One region of the Aureimonas populi genome, then DNA from elsewhere that is predicted to be linked to it. Evidence: predicted binding sites of a transcription regulator. Region 1 holds the regulator's gene; the other holds the start of a gene.

The links. The regulator LexA, encoded in region 1, represses DNA repair genes until DNA is damaged. The targets are predictions, from matches to a motif close to TGTTCNNNNTGTGTTCNG.
Region 2: the regulator LexA is predicted to act here: its motif matches at 3,587-3,604, upstream of recA (recombinase RecA).

What each region holds. Positions count from the first base shown of each region.
Region 1 covers NZ_CP072611.1:2,692,002-2,699,003, reverse strand. Annotated here, with positions in the region: gene J7654_RS12720 (SurA N-terminal domain-containing protein) at 1-733, shown strand, start outside; gene trpD (anthranilate phosphoribosyltransferase) at 730-1,761, shown strand; gene trpC (indole-3-glycerol phosphate synthase TrpC) at 1,758-2,555, shown strand; gene moaC (cyclic pyranopterin monophosphate synthase MoaC) at 2,552-3,040, shown strand; gene J7654_RS12700 (molybdopterin molybdotransferase MoeA) at 3,037-4,248, shown strand; gene lexA (transcriptional repressor LexA) at 4,323-5,030, shown strand; gene J7654_RS12690 (ComEC/Rec2 family competence protein) at 5,053-7,002, opposite strand, start outside.
Region 2 covers NZ_CP072611.1:3,029,649-3,036,650, forward strand. Annotated here, with positions in the region: gene alaS (alanine--tRNA ligase) at 1-2,254, opposite strand, end outside; gene recA (recombinase RecA) at 2,425-3,495, opposite strand; gene cckA (cell cycle histidine kinase CckA) at 3,732-6,266, opposite strand; gene J7654_RS14375 (flagellar biosynthetic protein FliO) at 6,582-7,002, shown strand, end outside.

The DNA.
Region 1 (7,002 bases):
CTACGACGCCTTCGAGGCGGCCCGTGCCGGCGGCGCGACCATGGAGGAGGCCGCGCGCGAGACCGGGCTGCAGCTCATGACGGTGGAGAGCGTCGACCGCGCGGGGCTGAGCGCGGAGGGAACGCCCATCGACGCGCTTCCGGCGCAGGAAGAGCTTCTGGAAGCCGTGTTCGAGGCCGAGCCGGGTTTCCATGCGCTGCCCATCAATTACGAGTCGAACAGCTTCCTTTTCTATGACGTGACGGATGTGATCGAAGCGCGCGAGCGCACCCTGGACGAGGTTCGCGACCAGGTGATCGCGGATTGGAAGGAGGATGAGGCCCAGCGGCTTCTGGAAGAGCGCGCCGAAGCACTGCGCGCACGCATCGAGGGCGGCGAGACCATCGATGCGGTAGCGCTGGCCGAGCGGCTGGAGGTTCGCACCGCATCCGGCCTGACGCGCGCAACGGCACAGGCCCAACTCGGGCAACCCGCCAGCCGCGCCGCCTTCTCCGGCCCCGCCGGCACCGTTGCGGCCGCCCCCGCCCTGGCCGCCGGCAACCGGCTCGTCCTCGTGGTGGACGAGGTCGTGGCGCCGGCCGACCCTCTCGCTTCCCTCCCGCAAGGCCAGAGCGAGCAGGTGGCGCAAGCCATGCGCAACGACTTCGTTCAGGCCTATGTCGGCGTTCTGCAACAGCAATATCCGGTGCGCTACAACCAGCAGGCCGTCCAGGCCGCGGGAGGCCAGCGGTGAGCGGCGGCTTGAAGCCCTTCCTGGCGAAGGTGGCGGACGGGAAGGCGCTGAGCCGCGCCGAATCGGCCGAGGCCTTCCAGGTGATGATGTCGGGCGAAGCCACGCCCAGCCAGATCGGCGGATTCCTGATGGCGCTGCGCGTGCGCGGCGAGACGGTGGACGAGATCGCCGGGGCGGTGGACGTGATGCGGGCCAATATGGTTCGGGTCGAGGCGCCCGCCGATGCCGTCGATATCGTGGGCACGGGCGGCGACCATGCCGGCACGCTGAACATCTCCACCTGCGCGGCGTTCGTCGTGGCAGGCTGCGGCGTGACGGTCGCCAAGCACGGCAACCGCGCGCTGTCCTCGCGGTCCGGGGCGGCCGATGTGCTGATGGCGCTGGGGGTGAATGTCGATTTGAAACCGCACGAGATCGGGCACGTGATCCGTGAGGCCGGGATCGGCTTCATGTTCGCGCCCAGCCATCACGCCGCCATGCGCTTTGTGGGCCCCAGTCGCGTCGAGCTTGGCACGCGCACGATCTTCAATCTTCTCGGCCCGCTGGCCAACCCGGCCGGCGCGGATCGCCTGCTGGTGGGCGTGTTTTCTCCCGACTGGGTGATGCCGGTGGCGGAGACCCTGCGCGAACTGGGCACGCGCGCCGCTTGGGTGGTGCACGGGGACGGGCTCGACGAGATGACCGTATGCGGGCGCACGGACGTCGCCGCGCTGCGCGATGGAACGATCGAGACCTTCAGCCTTCAGCCGGAGGATGTCGGCCTGGCGACCCGCCCTCTCGGCGAGATCAAGGGCGGCGACGGACGTGAAAACGCGCTCGCCTTGCGCGCCGTGCTCGATGGCCGGGAAGGCGCCTATCGCGACATCGTGCGCCTCAATGCCGGCGGGGCGCTGGTCGTCGCGGGCCGGGCCTCGGACCTTGCCGAGGGGATTTCCATGGCGACCGAATCGATCGACACGGGCGCGGCGCGCGATGCGCTGGCCCGGCTCGTGGACGCGACCGGCCGCGCGGCGGGCGAAGGGGCATGAGCGACATTCTCTCCCGGATCGGAGCCTACAAGCGCGAAGAGATCGCCCGCGCACGACAAGCCGTGCCGCTGGGCGAGCTGGAGCGGCGGATCGCCGAAAGGGACGCGCCGCGCGGCTTCGAGCGCGCCATCCGCTCCACGCTGGATAAGGGTCGCTTCGCGCTGATCGCGGAGGTGAAGAAGGCAAGCCCCTCCAAGGGCCTGATCCGCCCGGATTTCGACCCGCCTGCCCTGGCGAAGGCCTATGAGCGCGGCGGCGCGACATGCCTCAGCGTTCTGACGGACGCGCCCTCCTTTCAGGGGCACGCTTCCTTCCTCACGGCTGCCCGGGATGCGACGGCACTGCCCGCGCTGCGAAAGGACTTCCTCTTCGACCCCTATCAGGTGGCCGAAGCGCGAGCATGGGGCGGGGACGCCATTCTGGTGATCATGGCGGCGGTGGAGGACAGCCTTGCCGCCGAACTCGAGTCGGCCGCCCTGCATCACGGGCTCGATGTCCTGATCGAGGTTCACGACGAGGCGGAGCTGGAGCGCGCCCTGAAGCTGGCGTCCCCCCTGATCGGCATCAACAACCGCAACCTGCGCACTTTCGAAACGGATCTGGCAACCTCCGAGCGCCTTGCGCCGCTTGTGCCAGAGGATCGGATCGTGGTGGGCGAGAGCGGGATCAACCTGAATGTGGACTGCCTGCGGCTGAGGAAGGCCGGGATCGGCACGATCCTGGTCGGCGAGAGCCTGATGCGCCACGAGGACGTGGAGGCCGCCACGCGCGCTTTGCTGGGGGATATCCGATGAAGCCGGACGCGCCGGGCCTGACGCATCTGGACGCCACCGGCGCGGCTTCGATGGTCGACGTGGGCGACAAGGCGGAAACGATGCGCGTCGCACGGGCCGAGGGATTGGTGACGATGCGTTCCGAGACACTCGACCTCATCCTTTCGGGGCAGGCGAAGAAGGGCGATGTCATCTCCATCGCGCGCATCGCCGGCATAATGGCGGCCAAGAAGACGTCCGATCTCATCCCTTTGTGCCATCCGCTGATGCTCGACAAGGTGGGCGTGGAGATCGAGGCGGAGCCCTCCCTGCCGGGTTTGCGCGTTACCGCCACGGCCAGGCTCTCGGGCAAGACGGGCGTGGAGATGGAAGCACTGACGGCCGTTTCAGTCGCCTGCCTCACCGTCTACGACATGGCAAAGGCTGTCGATCGGTCGATGCAGATCACCGCCATCCGCCTCCTGGAGAAGTCCGGCGGCCGTTCGGGCGACTGGGCGGCGGAATGAGCCTTCTGCCGCTGGAAGCCGCGCTCGAACGACTCCTCTCCGACGTTTCGCCCATCACCGACGAGGAGCTTGTTCCGCTGCGCGAGGCCACCGGCCGGGTTCTGGCATGTGACGTGAGCGCACTTCGCACCCAGCCGGATTTCAACGCCTCGGCCATGGACGGCTACGCAGTGCGATCCGCACAGACGGCCTCGCCTCCATCCGTGCTGTCGGTCATAGGCGAATCGGCCGCCGGCCACGCCTTCGGCGGCCGGATACAGGATGGCGAGGCCGTTCGTATCTTCACAGGCGCGCCCGTGCCCGACGGGGCCGACGCCGTTCTGATCCAGGAGGATGCCGAGCGGCTCGGCGAACGTCAGGTGCGCGTTCTTGCCGTCGTCATGCCCGGCGAGAACGTCCGCCCCGCCGGCAACGATTTTCGACAGGGCGACGTGCTCCTTCAGCGACATGCGCGCTTGACGCCCGGTGCCGTGGCGCTGGGCGCGAGCGGCGGCCATCCCCGCCTGCCCGCCCTGCGTCGTCCCCGCGTGGCCATCCTCGCCACGGGCTCCGAACTGGTCGAGCCCGGCGCGCCACTCGGCCCCTCGCAGATCGTCGCCTCGAACAGCTACGGCCTGGCTGCTCTCGTCGAGGCGAATGGGGGGGAGGTTCTGGATTGCGGCATCGCGCCCGACCGGGTGGGCGACATCCGCGCGCAGATAGACCGCGCCTTGCGCGACGGCGCCGACATCTTCGTCTCCATCGGCGGCGCATCCGTCGGCGACCACGATCTCGCGGCGAAAGCTTTCGAGGAATCGGGGGCAACACTCGACTTCTGGAAGGTGGCCATGCGGCCCGGCAAGCCCCTGATGGCCGGGCGCCTCGGGCCGATGCGGCTTCTCGGCCTGCCCGGTAACCCTTCCTCCTGCATGGTCGCGGCCACGCTGTTCCTGCGTCCCCTGCTCCGCCGCCTCGCGTGCCTGCCTCCCATCGTCGAGAGAACCGGGCGCCTCGGCAGCGGGATGCGCGCGAATGGCGTGCGCGCCGATTTCGTCAGATCGATGCTGAACCCCGCGGGCGACCGCGAAACGCCGGAAGTCCTGCCGCTCGACAGGCAGGATTCCTCGCTCCTTTCAATCTACGCCCGTGCGCAGGTCCTCATCCACCGCCCTCCCCACGCGCCCCCGGCCAGCCCAGGGGACGCCTGCCGTTTCGTCGTTCTGGACTGACGGGTCCTTGCGGAACACAACTAGAACAGATAGGTTTGTTCAGGTTTTGTTTTTGATTCTGCGGGGCCGCCTCGATGCTGACGCGCAAGCAGCACGATCTTCTTCTCTTCATTCACGAGCGGTTGCAGGCTGCCGGCGTTCCGCCATCCTTCGACGAGATGAAGGACGCGCTCGAACTGAAGTCCAAGTCGGGCATTCATCGGCTCATCACGGCACTGGAGGAGCGCGGCTTCATTCGCCGCCTTCCCAATCGCGCCCGGGCGCTGGAAATCCTGCGGCTGCCCGAAGGCAGCGCCAAGCCGGCGCGCCCGGCCGGCGGCTTCAAGCCGAGCATCGTGGGCGGTGCCCGTGCACCGGCGGCGGAAAAGAAGGGCATGGGCGCGCATGAGGCCGCCAATGATGGCGTGAGTGTCCCCGTCATGGGCCGCATCGCGGCGGGCGTGCCCATCTCGGCCATCCAGAACAACACGCGGCACGTCACCCTGCCCGCCGACCTGATTGGCGGCGGGGAGCATTACGCACTCGATGTGGCCGGCGATTCGATGATCGAGGCGGGAATTCTCGACGGCGATACGGTCATCATCCGGCGCGGCGATACGGCCAGCCCGGGAGAGATCGTGGTCGCACTGGTGGACGACGAGGAAGCCACGCTCAAGCGGTTTCGGCGCAAGGGCGACAGGATTGCCCTGGAAGCGGCCAATCCAGCCTACGAGACACGCATCTTCGGCGCTGACCAGGTGAAGGTGCAGGGCAAGCTCGTCGGGCTGATCCGCCGGTATTAAGGCCGAACTGTCGGCTGGCACGCTATTCGGCGGTGGCGGTGCGGGGGGATGCTGATGCGTCCCGCTCCGGGTTGCGCCAGAACTCCGGCCATGGCGCATGGCGGTGCCTGTTCCATTCGCGTGGCTCCGCCGCGATGGAAGGCGTGACAACGGCCCGGCCGGTTTGCGGATCGGCGGAAACGGCGAGAGAACCGGTACGCCGCAAGCTTCGCAGCGTGACGAGGTGCGCCCCGCTGCGGCATTGCGAAAGTCGGATCGCGCGGGAGACGATGGCGACATCCGTGGTGTCGCAGAGAAGTCCCGTCTTCTCGTAGTCCTCGGTCCATCCCACCCTCAACCCGCTGCGCGTCGTGGCCCGGCAGATATTCTCCGTGCAGGTGAAGGCGCCGGGCGAGGTGTCACGGTGCGTGTTCTCTTCGCGCGGATAGGCCTCCGGGAAGGCGCGGCTCCATTGGCTGTCGACGAAGCCGTTCGGCCGCTCCTTCAGATGGGCAAGTCCGCCTTCCTCGCCCACCAGGGCAAGCTGCTTGCCGTCTTCGAAGATCAGGAGTTCGGGCGGCTCGCGGCGATCGGGTGCGAGGGTCAGGCCGACCAAGGCCAGGGGCAAGGCGATCCACCTCAGGCGGCTTGCGAAGAAACAGAGCGAAAGCACCGCAGCCGAAAGCAGAACGAGGCCCGATTTCGTCATGAGCCCGGTCGTGCGGTCGGGAAACCAGGCTGCGAGGATTTCGGCCATACGGAAGACGAGAGTGAGGCCATGGCCCATGGCCTGCCACACCGGCGAATCCAGCCCGAAGGGCATCAGCAGAACCGCGATCAAGGCCGCCGGCATGATCCAGAAGCTGAAGAGCGGCATGATCGCGACATTGGCGATGAGGCCGCCGAGAAGGGCGGCGCGCTGGAAATGATAGACGCCGTAGGGCGCCGTGGCTCCTCCGGCGATAAGCGAGGACAAGGCGAGCGCCATAGTCGCAAGGGCAGCCCCCGCGAGTACGCCGCGCGGTGGCCCCGCCCTGCGCTGCCTGCGCCTGTTCCACCAGCGCATCAAAGCGCCGTAGGCGCCGATCAGGGCGGCCGTCGCGGCGAAGGACATCTGGAAGCTTGCCGTCAGCACCGCATGGGGGCTGATCGCGATGACGATCATCGCGGCGATGGCGACGTTGCGCAGCGTTAATGCGGGCCGATCCAGGAGCACGGCGCCGAGCATGATCACCAGCATGATATAGGAGCGTTGCGTCGCCACGTTGTCGCCGGCGATGAGAAGGTAGGCCGTGGACACCGCGAGCGCGACCAGCGCGGCCATCTTCTTGGTGGAGACGAGGAGCGGCACGGCCGGAAGCAGCGACAGGATCGCGCGCACCGATAGCATGGTGAAGCCGGCGATAAGGGCCATGTGGAAGCCGGAGATCGACAGCACGTGCGCGAGGCCCGTTATGCGCAGCCATTCGTCCACCTCGGCGGGGATGCCGGCGCGCTCGCCCGTAACGAGGGCCGAGGCCACCGCGCCTTCCGCACCCTCCACCACGCCTCGAATCCGCTCGGCCATGGCCACGCGCGTGCGCGCCACCCGTTCCAGGAAGGTCAGGTCCTGCGGCTCGCCGATGAAGGGCTCGGGCGCGCCAAGCGAGAAGCCATAGGCGCCGAGCCCCTGGAAGAACGGCACGAAGGAAAAGTCGTAAGCCCCCGGAAAGGCCGGCCCGGATGGCGGGCGCAGACGGACGAGCCCGACATAAGTACCGCCGACCGGAATGAGCGCGTGACGGCTCGTGACGACGATGCGAACGCGCTCGGGCGGGCGGGAGAGAACGGGCCGCTCGGTCGAGAGGATATCGAGCACGTATCGCACGCGACTGCGATCGTCGATGTCCCTCCACTTTACACGCCCCTCGATTCGAACCGTCGCCTCGCCGGAGAAAATCGTGGTGTGGGTGCGCGCCAGTTCCGCGTGGGCGAGAAGCATCCCGCACGCGGC
Region 2 (7,002 bases), 340 kb from region 1:
GACGACGGCGCTCCTCGATCAACGTCTCGACCCTCTCGGGAACCTCGCCGGCCCCCACCTTCAAGGCCGCCGCCAGACGCTTCACCCGGGCGTCCTGCTCCAGAAGGTACGCGCGCGCCGCCGAACCCGTGAGCGCCTCGATCCGCCGGACGCCTGCGCCGACGGCCGATTCGGACACCACATGGACAAGCCCGATATCGCCCGTCGAGCGGGCATGCGTCCCGCCGCAGAGCTCCACGGAAAACGCCCGACCGGCCTTTTCGCCCTCGATCGCCTGCCCCATGGAAACGACCCGCACCTCGTCGCCGTATTTCTCGCCGAAAAGCGCCATAGCACCCGTTTCGATCGCATCCTCCACGGCCATCAGCCGTGTCTCGATCGGCGCGTTCTGCAGCACGATGTCATTGGCGAGGCGTTCCACTTCCGCCACCTCGGCCATCTCGAGCGGCTTGGGATGCGAAAAGTCGAAGCGAAGCCGCTCAGGCGCGACCTGCGAGCCCTTCTGCGCCACATGCGTGCCGAGCACCTGCCGCAGACCTTCATGAAGAAGATGCGTGGCCGAATGATTGGAGCGAATCCTGGTCCGCCTGTCGTGATCGACATGCATCTCTAGCGCCACGCCGTTGCGCAGCGAGCCTTCCACCAGCCGGCCACGGTGGATGAACAACCCATCCGCCGCCTTCTGCGTGTCCACGACCTCGAAGCGCACGCCATCGCCGCGCATCACGCCGCTATCGCCCACCTGCCCGCCCGACTCGGCGTAGAACGGCGTCTGGTTCAGGATCAGAGCGATCTCCTCGCCCTCTTCCGCGCTCTGGACCTCAATGCCGTCGCGCACGATGGCCAGGACCTGGCCCTCCGCATCCTCGGTGTCGTATCCTAGGAACTCCGTGGCTCCCAAACGCTCCCGCAGCTTGAACCACACGCTCTCGTCGGCAGCCTCGCCCGAGCCGGTCCAGCTTGCGCGCGCTTCGGCCTTCTGGCGCCCCATCGCGGTTTCGAAGCCCGCCACATCGACACCGATGCCGCGTGCGCGCAACGCGTCCTGCGTCAGGTCGAGCGGGAAACCGTAGGTATCGTAGAGCTTGAAAGCGATTTCGCCGCCCAGCTCCTGCCCCTGACCCAGATCCGCGGTGGCTTCGTTCAGGAGCGACAAGCCCCGGTCGAGCGTCGTGAGGAAGCGCTTCTCCTCCAGCTTCAGCGTCTCGGAGATCAGCGCTTCTGCCCGAACCAGCTCGGGATAGGCGCGGCCCATCTCCGAGACCAGCGCCGGCAGTATCTTGAACAGCACCGGCTCTCGCGCGCCCAGAAGCTTCGCGTGGCGCATGGCGCGTCGCATGATGCGCCGCAGGACATAGCCGCGCCCCTCGTTCGAGGGCAGAACTCCATCGGCGATGAGGAAGGCCGTCGAGCGCAGATGATCCGCGATCACGCGATGGCTGGCGATGTTGGCGTCGCTCGGCGCCGCCCCGGTCGCTTCCACCGAAGCGGCGATCAGCGCCCGGAACAGGTCGATCTCGTAATTGTTATGCACGCCCTGCAGAACGGCCGCGACACGCTCCAGCCCCATGCCGGTGTCGATCGAGGGCCGGGGCAGCGGGACGCGCTCGCCGGGCGCGAGCTGCTCGAACTGCATGAAGACGAGGTTCCAGATCTCGATGAAGCGGTCGCCGTCCTCCTCGGCGCTGCCCGGAGGCCCGCCCCAAATCTGGTCGCCATGGTCGTAGAAGATTTCCGAGCACGGCCCGCACGGCCCCGTCTCGCCCATCGACCAGAAATTGTCCGACGTCCCGATGCGGATGATGCGCTCCTCGGAGAGCCCCGCGATCTTCTTCCATAGGACTGCCGCATCATCGTCCTCGGCATAGACGGTGACGAGCAATTTCTCCTTGGGCAGGCCGAATTCGCGCGTGATCAGGTTCCACGCCAACTCGATCGCGTTCTCCTTGAAATAGTTGCCGAAGGAGAAATTACCGAGCATCTCGAAGAAGGTATGGTGCCGGGCCGTGTAGCCGACATTGTCGAGATCGTTGTGCTTACCACCCGCGCGCACGCATTTCTGCGAGGTGACGGCGCGGCTGTAGGGCCGGCTTTCCAAACCGGTGAAGACGTTTTTGAACTGCACCATGCCGGCATTGGTGAACATCAATGTCGGGTCGTTGCGCGGCACCAGCGGCGAGGAGGCGACCTTCTCGTGCCCGTTCTTGGCGAAATACTGCAGAAACGCCGACCGGATCTCGTTCACGCCGTTCATGGGAAGACCTTCGCAAGGCAGAGAAAAACTGGGTGCGCAAGCATATCGCTTCGCACCCGGCGCCTTGTAACGAGGCCCGCGAACGCTGTCCATCGAGGCAAGAGCCACGGCCGGGCCAGCGCCCCTTACAAAGCCTTCAGGCGCCACCACGACGGCGACGCCCTTGAACCTTACGCCTCGGCTTCATCCCCTGGGCCTGAATTATCGAGCAACTGCTCGGCAATAAGGCCCGCATTCTGGCGGATCGCGCTTTCGATCTCGTTGGCCAGGTCAGGATTGTCGCGCAGGAACTGCTTGGAGTTCTCGCGTCCCTGGCCCAGCCGCTGGCTGTTGTACGAGAACCACGCGCCCGACTTCTCCACGATGCCGGATTTCACGCCCAGGTCGATCAGCTCGCCCGTCTTAGAGACGCCCTCGCCATACATGATGTCGAACTCGACCTGCTTGAACGGAGGCGCCAGCTTGTTCTTGACTACCTTCACGCGCGTCTGATTGCCCGTCACCTCCTCGCGATCCTTGATCGAGCCGATGCGGCGGATGTCGAGCCGGACGGAGGCATAGAACTTCAGTGCATTGCCGCCCGTCGTCGTTTCGGGCGAGCCGAACATGACGCCGATCTTCATGCGAATCTGGTTGATGAAGATGACCATGCACTTGGAGCGCGAGATCGAGCCGGTCAGCTTGCGCAGCGCCTGGCTCATCAGGCGCGCCTGCATGCCAGGCAGCGAATCGCCCATGTCGCCCTCAATCTCCGCGCGCGGCGTAAGCGCCGCCACCGAATCGATCACGAGGACATCGATCGCGCCCGAGCGCACCAGCGTATCGACGATCTCCAGTGCCTGCTCGCCCGTGTCGGGCTGCGAGATCAGGAGATCCTCCAGATTGACCCCGAGCTTGCGAGCATAGACCGGGTCGAGCGCATGCTCGGCATCCACGAAGGCGCAGATACCGCCGGCCTTTTGCGCTTCCGCTACCGTATGGAGCGCCAGCGTCGTCTTGCCCGAGCTTTCAGGCCCGTAGACCTCGACGATACGCCCCTTCGGCAGACCACCGACGCCCAGAGCGATGTCGAGGCCGAGCGAGCCGGTGGGAATCGTTTCGATGTCGAGCTTCTCATTTGCCCCCAGGCGCATGATCGAGCCTTTTCCGAAGGCCCGTTCGATCTGCGAAAGCGCGGCGTCGAGCGCCTTGTTCTTGTCCAAAGACGAATCCTCAACGAGACGGAGTGAGTTCTGTGCCATCGGGCCCGGTCCTTATTCCACGCGCCGCAAAGGGGCGCAATGCGATCTGGCTACCGTCAATGTACCCTTTTTGTTCCATCTTGCAAGCGGATGATCTCTTTTTGTTCCCACTCTCGCGAAGTGATTTGGCCGAGGCGCCATTTCGCGATTGATGAACGAAGGCTTAACGCGTGTGCCCTTCGCAGAATATGCGCCCCTGCCGTGGCGAGGCCGTTCAAACCCGGCGAGGCCAGACCTCATTCGTCGAGAATATCCTTCACCGTCACGGCCAGCTCCCGGAGGGAGAAAGGCTTGGCGAGGAAGCCGAACTTCTCGCCGTCCGGCAGGTTCTTCGCGAAGGCGTCCTCGGCATAGCCCGAGACGAAGATGAACTTGAGGTCCGGCCGTGTCTTGCGCATTTCGCGGAGCAGCGTCGGCCCGTCCATTTCAGGCATCACCACATCGGAGACCACAAGGTCGATCCGGCCCCCGATCTCTTCCATCACCTCCAGCGCCTCCACGCCGGAAGAGGCCTCGTGCACCTCGTATCCGCGCATCTTCAGCGCGCGCACATTGCCTGCCCGCACATGGTCCTCATCCTCCACCAGCAGGATCGAGGCCGTCCCCGAAAGGTCGATCCGCGCGTTGGGCAGGGCGGCAGCGGCGGTGTCGCGCGCGGGCGCGGCGATCTCGGCGGGGACATGACGGGGCAGGTAGATGCGGAAGGCCGTGCCCTCCCCCACCTTGGAATCCACGAAGATGAACCCGCCCGACTGTTTGACGATGCCATAGACCATGGAGAGGCCCAGACCCGTGCCCTTGCCGATCTCCTTGGTCGTGAAGAAGGGCTCGAAGATGCGCTCGGCAACATCGGCCGGCATGCCCGAACCGGTATCGGCCACCTCCACGAGCACATAGTCGGCGTGAGAGAGCTCCGCATAGGGCAAGGTCGCGGCCTCGTCGGCCGGCACGTTGCGCGTGGAAATGGTGATCGTGCCGCCCTCCGCCATCGCATCACGCGCGTTCTGGACGAGATTCGTCACCACCTGCTCGAACTGCCCGATATCGGCCATGACGGGCCACAGGTCGCGGCCATGGTGGCGCTCGAGCTTCACCAGGTCGCCGACGATTCGCTTGAGGAGAAGATGCATGTCCGCGACCACATCGGTCAGGTTCAGCATCTTGGGGCGCATGGTCTGGCGCCGCGAATAGGCCAGAAGCTGGCGAACCAGCGAAGCGGCCCGGTTGGCGCTCTGCTTGATGAGCAGAAGGTCCTGGAAGGACGGGTCGCCCGAACGGTGGTTGAGCAGGAGGAAGTCCACGGACGCGGTGATGATCGTCAGCACGTTGTTGAAGTCGTGCGCGATGCCGCCGGCCAGATTGCCGATGGCCTGCATCCGCTGTGCCTTGGCGAACTGCTCCTCCAGCGCGCGCTGGTCGGTGAAGTCCACGCCATAGACGATGACGCTGTCGCCGGAGCCGTCGGTGAGGTCGGAGACGGCGTTGAAGTAGAGCCGCACGGAGCGGGCCGAGGAGCCTGCCAGCTCGACGTCGATGGACGGAATGCCGGCCTGCCCGCGCCCCGCGGCGGACAGAGCGCCGAGAATCGATTCGCGGCTGTCCTCGCGCACCGCCTCCGCCAGCGGGATCGATCCTCCGGCCGCCGACTGCCCGAACAGGCGGGCGAAGGCCGGGTTGGCCCTGGTCGCGCTGCCTTGCGCGTCCAGCGCCGCGATGGCCATGGGGGAGGAATTGAAGAAGCGTGTGAAGCGAAGCTCGGCCGCCTCCAGGCTGCGCGCGCCCTCCGCCTCCATGGCGCGGTTGAGCACGAGGGTGCGCGTGGGGCCCGGCGCCCCGTCCGGCGCGCGCGCCGACTGGCGCAGCAGGCGCACCGGGAGGCGCTGGCCGCTCGTCTTGACGAAGTCGAGGTCCAGCACCTGCGTTCGCGCTTCCCCGCCCTTCGCCTCGCCCCGCAGGAAGGTGGCGGCCTCGGGGCCGGCGAAGCTCTCTATGCCGATGGTGCCGGGCTGGAAGGCCGCGAGGTCGAGGCCGAGCCAGTCGGCGAGCGTGGCGTTGATATAGGCGAGCTTCCCGTCCTCGTCCGCCGCGAAGAAACCGGCCGGGGCATGGTCGAGATAGTCGATGGCGTGCTGAAGCTCCTGGAAGAAGCTCTCCTGCTCGCGCCGCTCGGTGCTGATATCGGCAATCTGCCAGGCGCGCAGCGGCGCCCGGCTGCCCGGCAGGGGGCGTACGGAGGCGCGATACCAGCGCGGCGCGGCGTCGTAGCCGCCCGCCAGGCTGCGCGAGAGGCGGAACTCCTCCTGCCCCTCGCGCCCCTCGCGGGCCAGGTTTCCCAGCCGGTAGATGGCCTCGGCCGCCTCCGGCTCGCGCGAGAGGAGCTTCTCCAGCGTGCGCACGTCCCCGGCGGTCTGCGCGCCGGTGGCCTCCCCATAGGCTTGGTTGGCATAGATGATGCGCCCCTTGCCGTCGGTCACGAGCGTGCCTGTCGGCAGCGAATCGAGAAAGGCGCGGGCGATGCCCTCGTCGGCCGGGCGCCCGGCGAACTGGAGGAGGCCGAGGGACAGCGCGAAGATCGCGGCGATCCCCACCACGGACAGGACGCCGAAGATCGCCAGAAGCGCTATGGCGCCGTACACATGCCCGAACAGCGCCAGCGTGGCGGAGAAGACGAAAAGGAAGGCGCCCAGGAAAAGAAGGCGCCTGACGCCCCGCGCCCCCGCGCCTCTGTCGATCATGGCCTTCTCGCTCGTGCCGGGCGTTTCGATCGTCATGGTTCCCATGGGTCGGCTGGCCCGCTCCTGTGCAAGGTTTCGTGGAGCCTTGCAGCCTCGAACGGGAGAAGAATGTAACAGAACGCCCGTCCGGCGTCCCTTCATCGATGTCCCGTGCGAAGACCTGGAGACGAATCCCACGAACCGCCGCACGAATTGCGCGCGGCAGCTTCGTCCGACATGATATCGAAGTCCATACGGGCCGAAGCTGTATCGACCCTTGAAGACGGGATTGGAAGGCTTCATGAACGATTGAGGCTGCCCGGAGGCGGCTTGCCGATTCTTCGCGAAGAAGTTCCCGGGAGAAGGAATAAGATGCAGGACATGCTCGCCGGTCTCGTGGGCGAAAGCCTCGCTCCGATCGTTTCGGTCATCCTGGCGGCGATTCTGGTCGTTGTCTTGGCCATTCTCGTCATCGGATTGACGCGCCGCGCCCTGGGCGGGCGCATCGGCATCGGGTCCTCGCAGGCCCCCCGCCTGGCGGTGGTGGACGCCGTCGGCGTCGACCAGCGGCGAAAGCTGGTGCTCGTTCGTCGCGACGGCGTGGAACATCTGGTGCTCATCGGCGGGCCGAACGACCTCCTCGTCGAGAACAATATCGGCCGCGTGCCGGCCCCGCGCCCCGCGGAGCGGCGTGAGCCCGAACTCGCGGTCCCGCCTGCGCCCCGCGCACCGGCGCCGGTCGCTGTTCCCGCTCCGCAGGCGCCGCGTCCCGAGCGCGCGCCGCTGGCCGAAA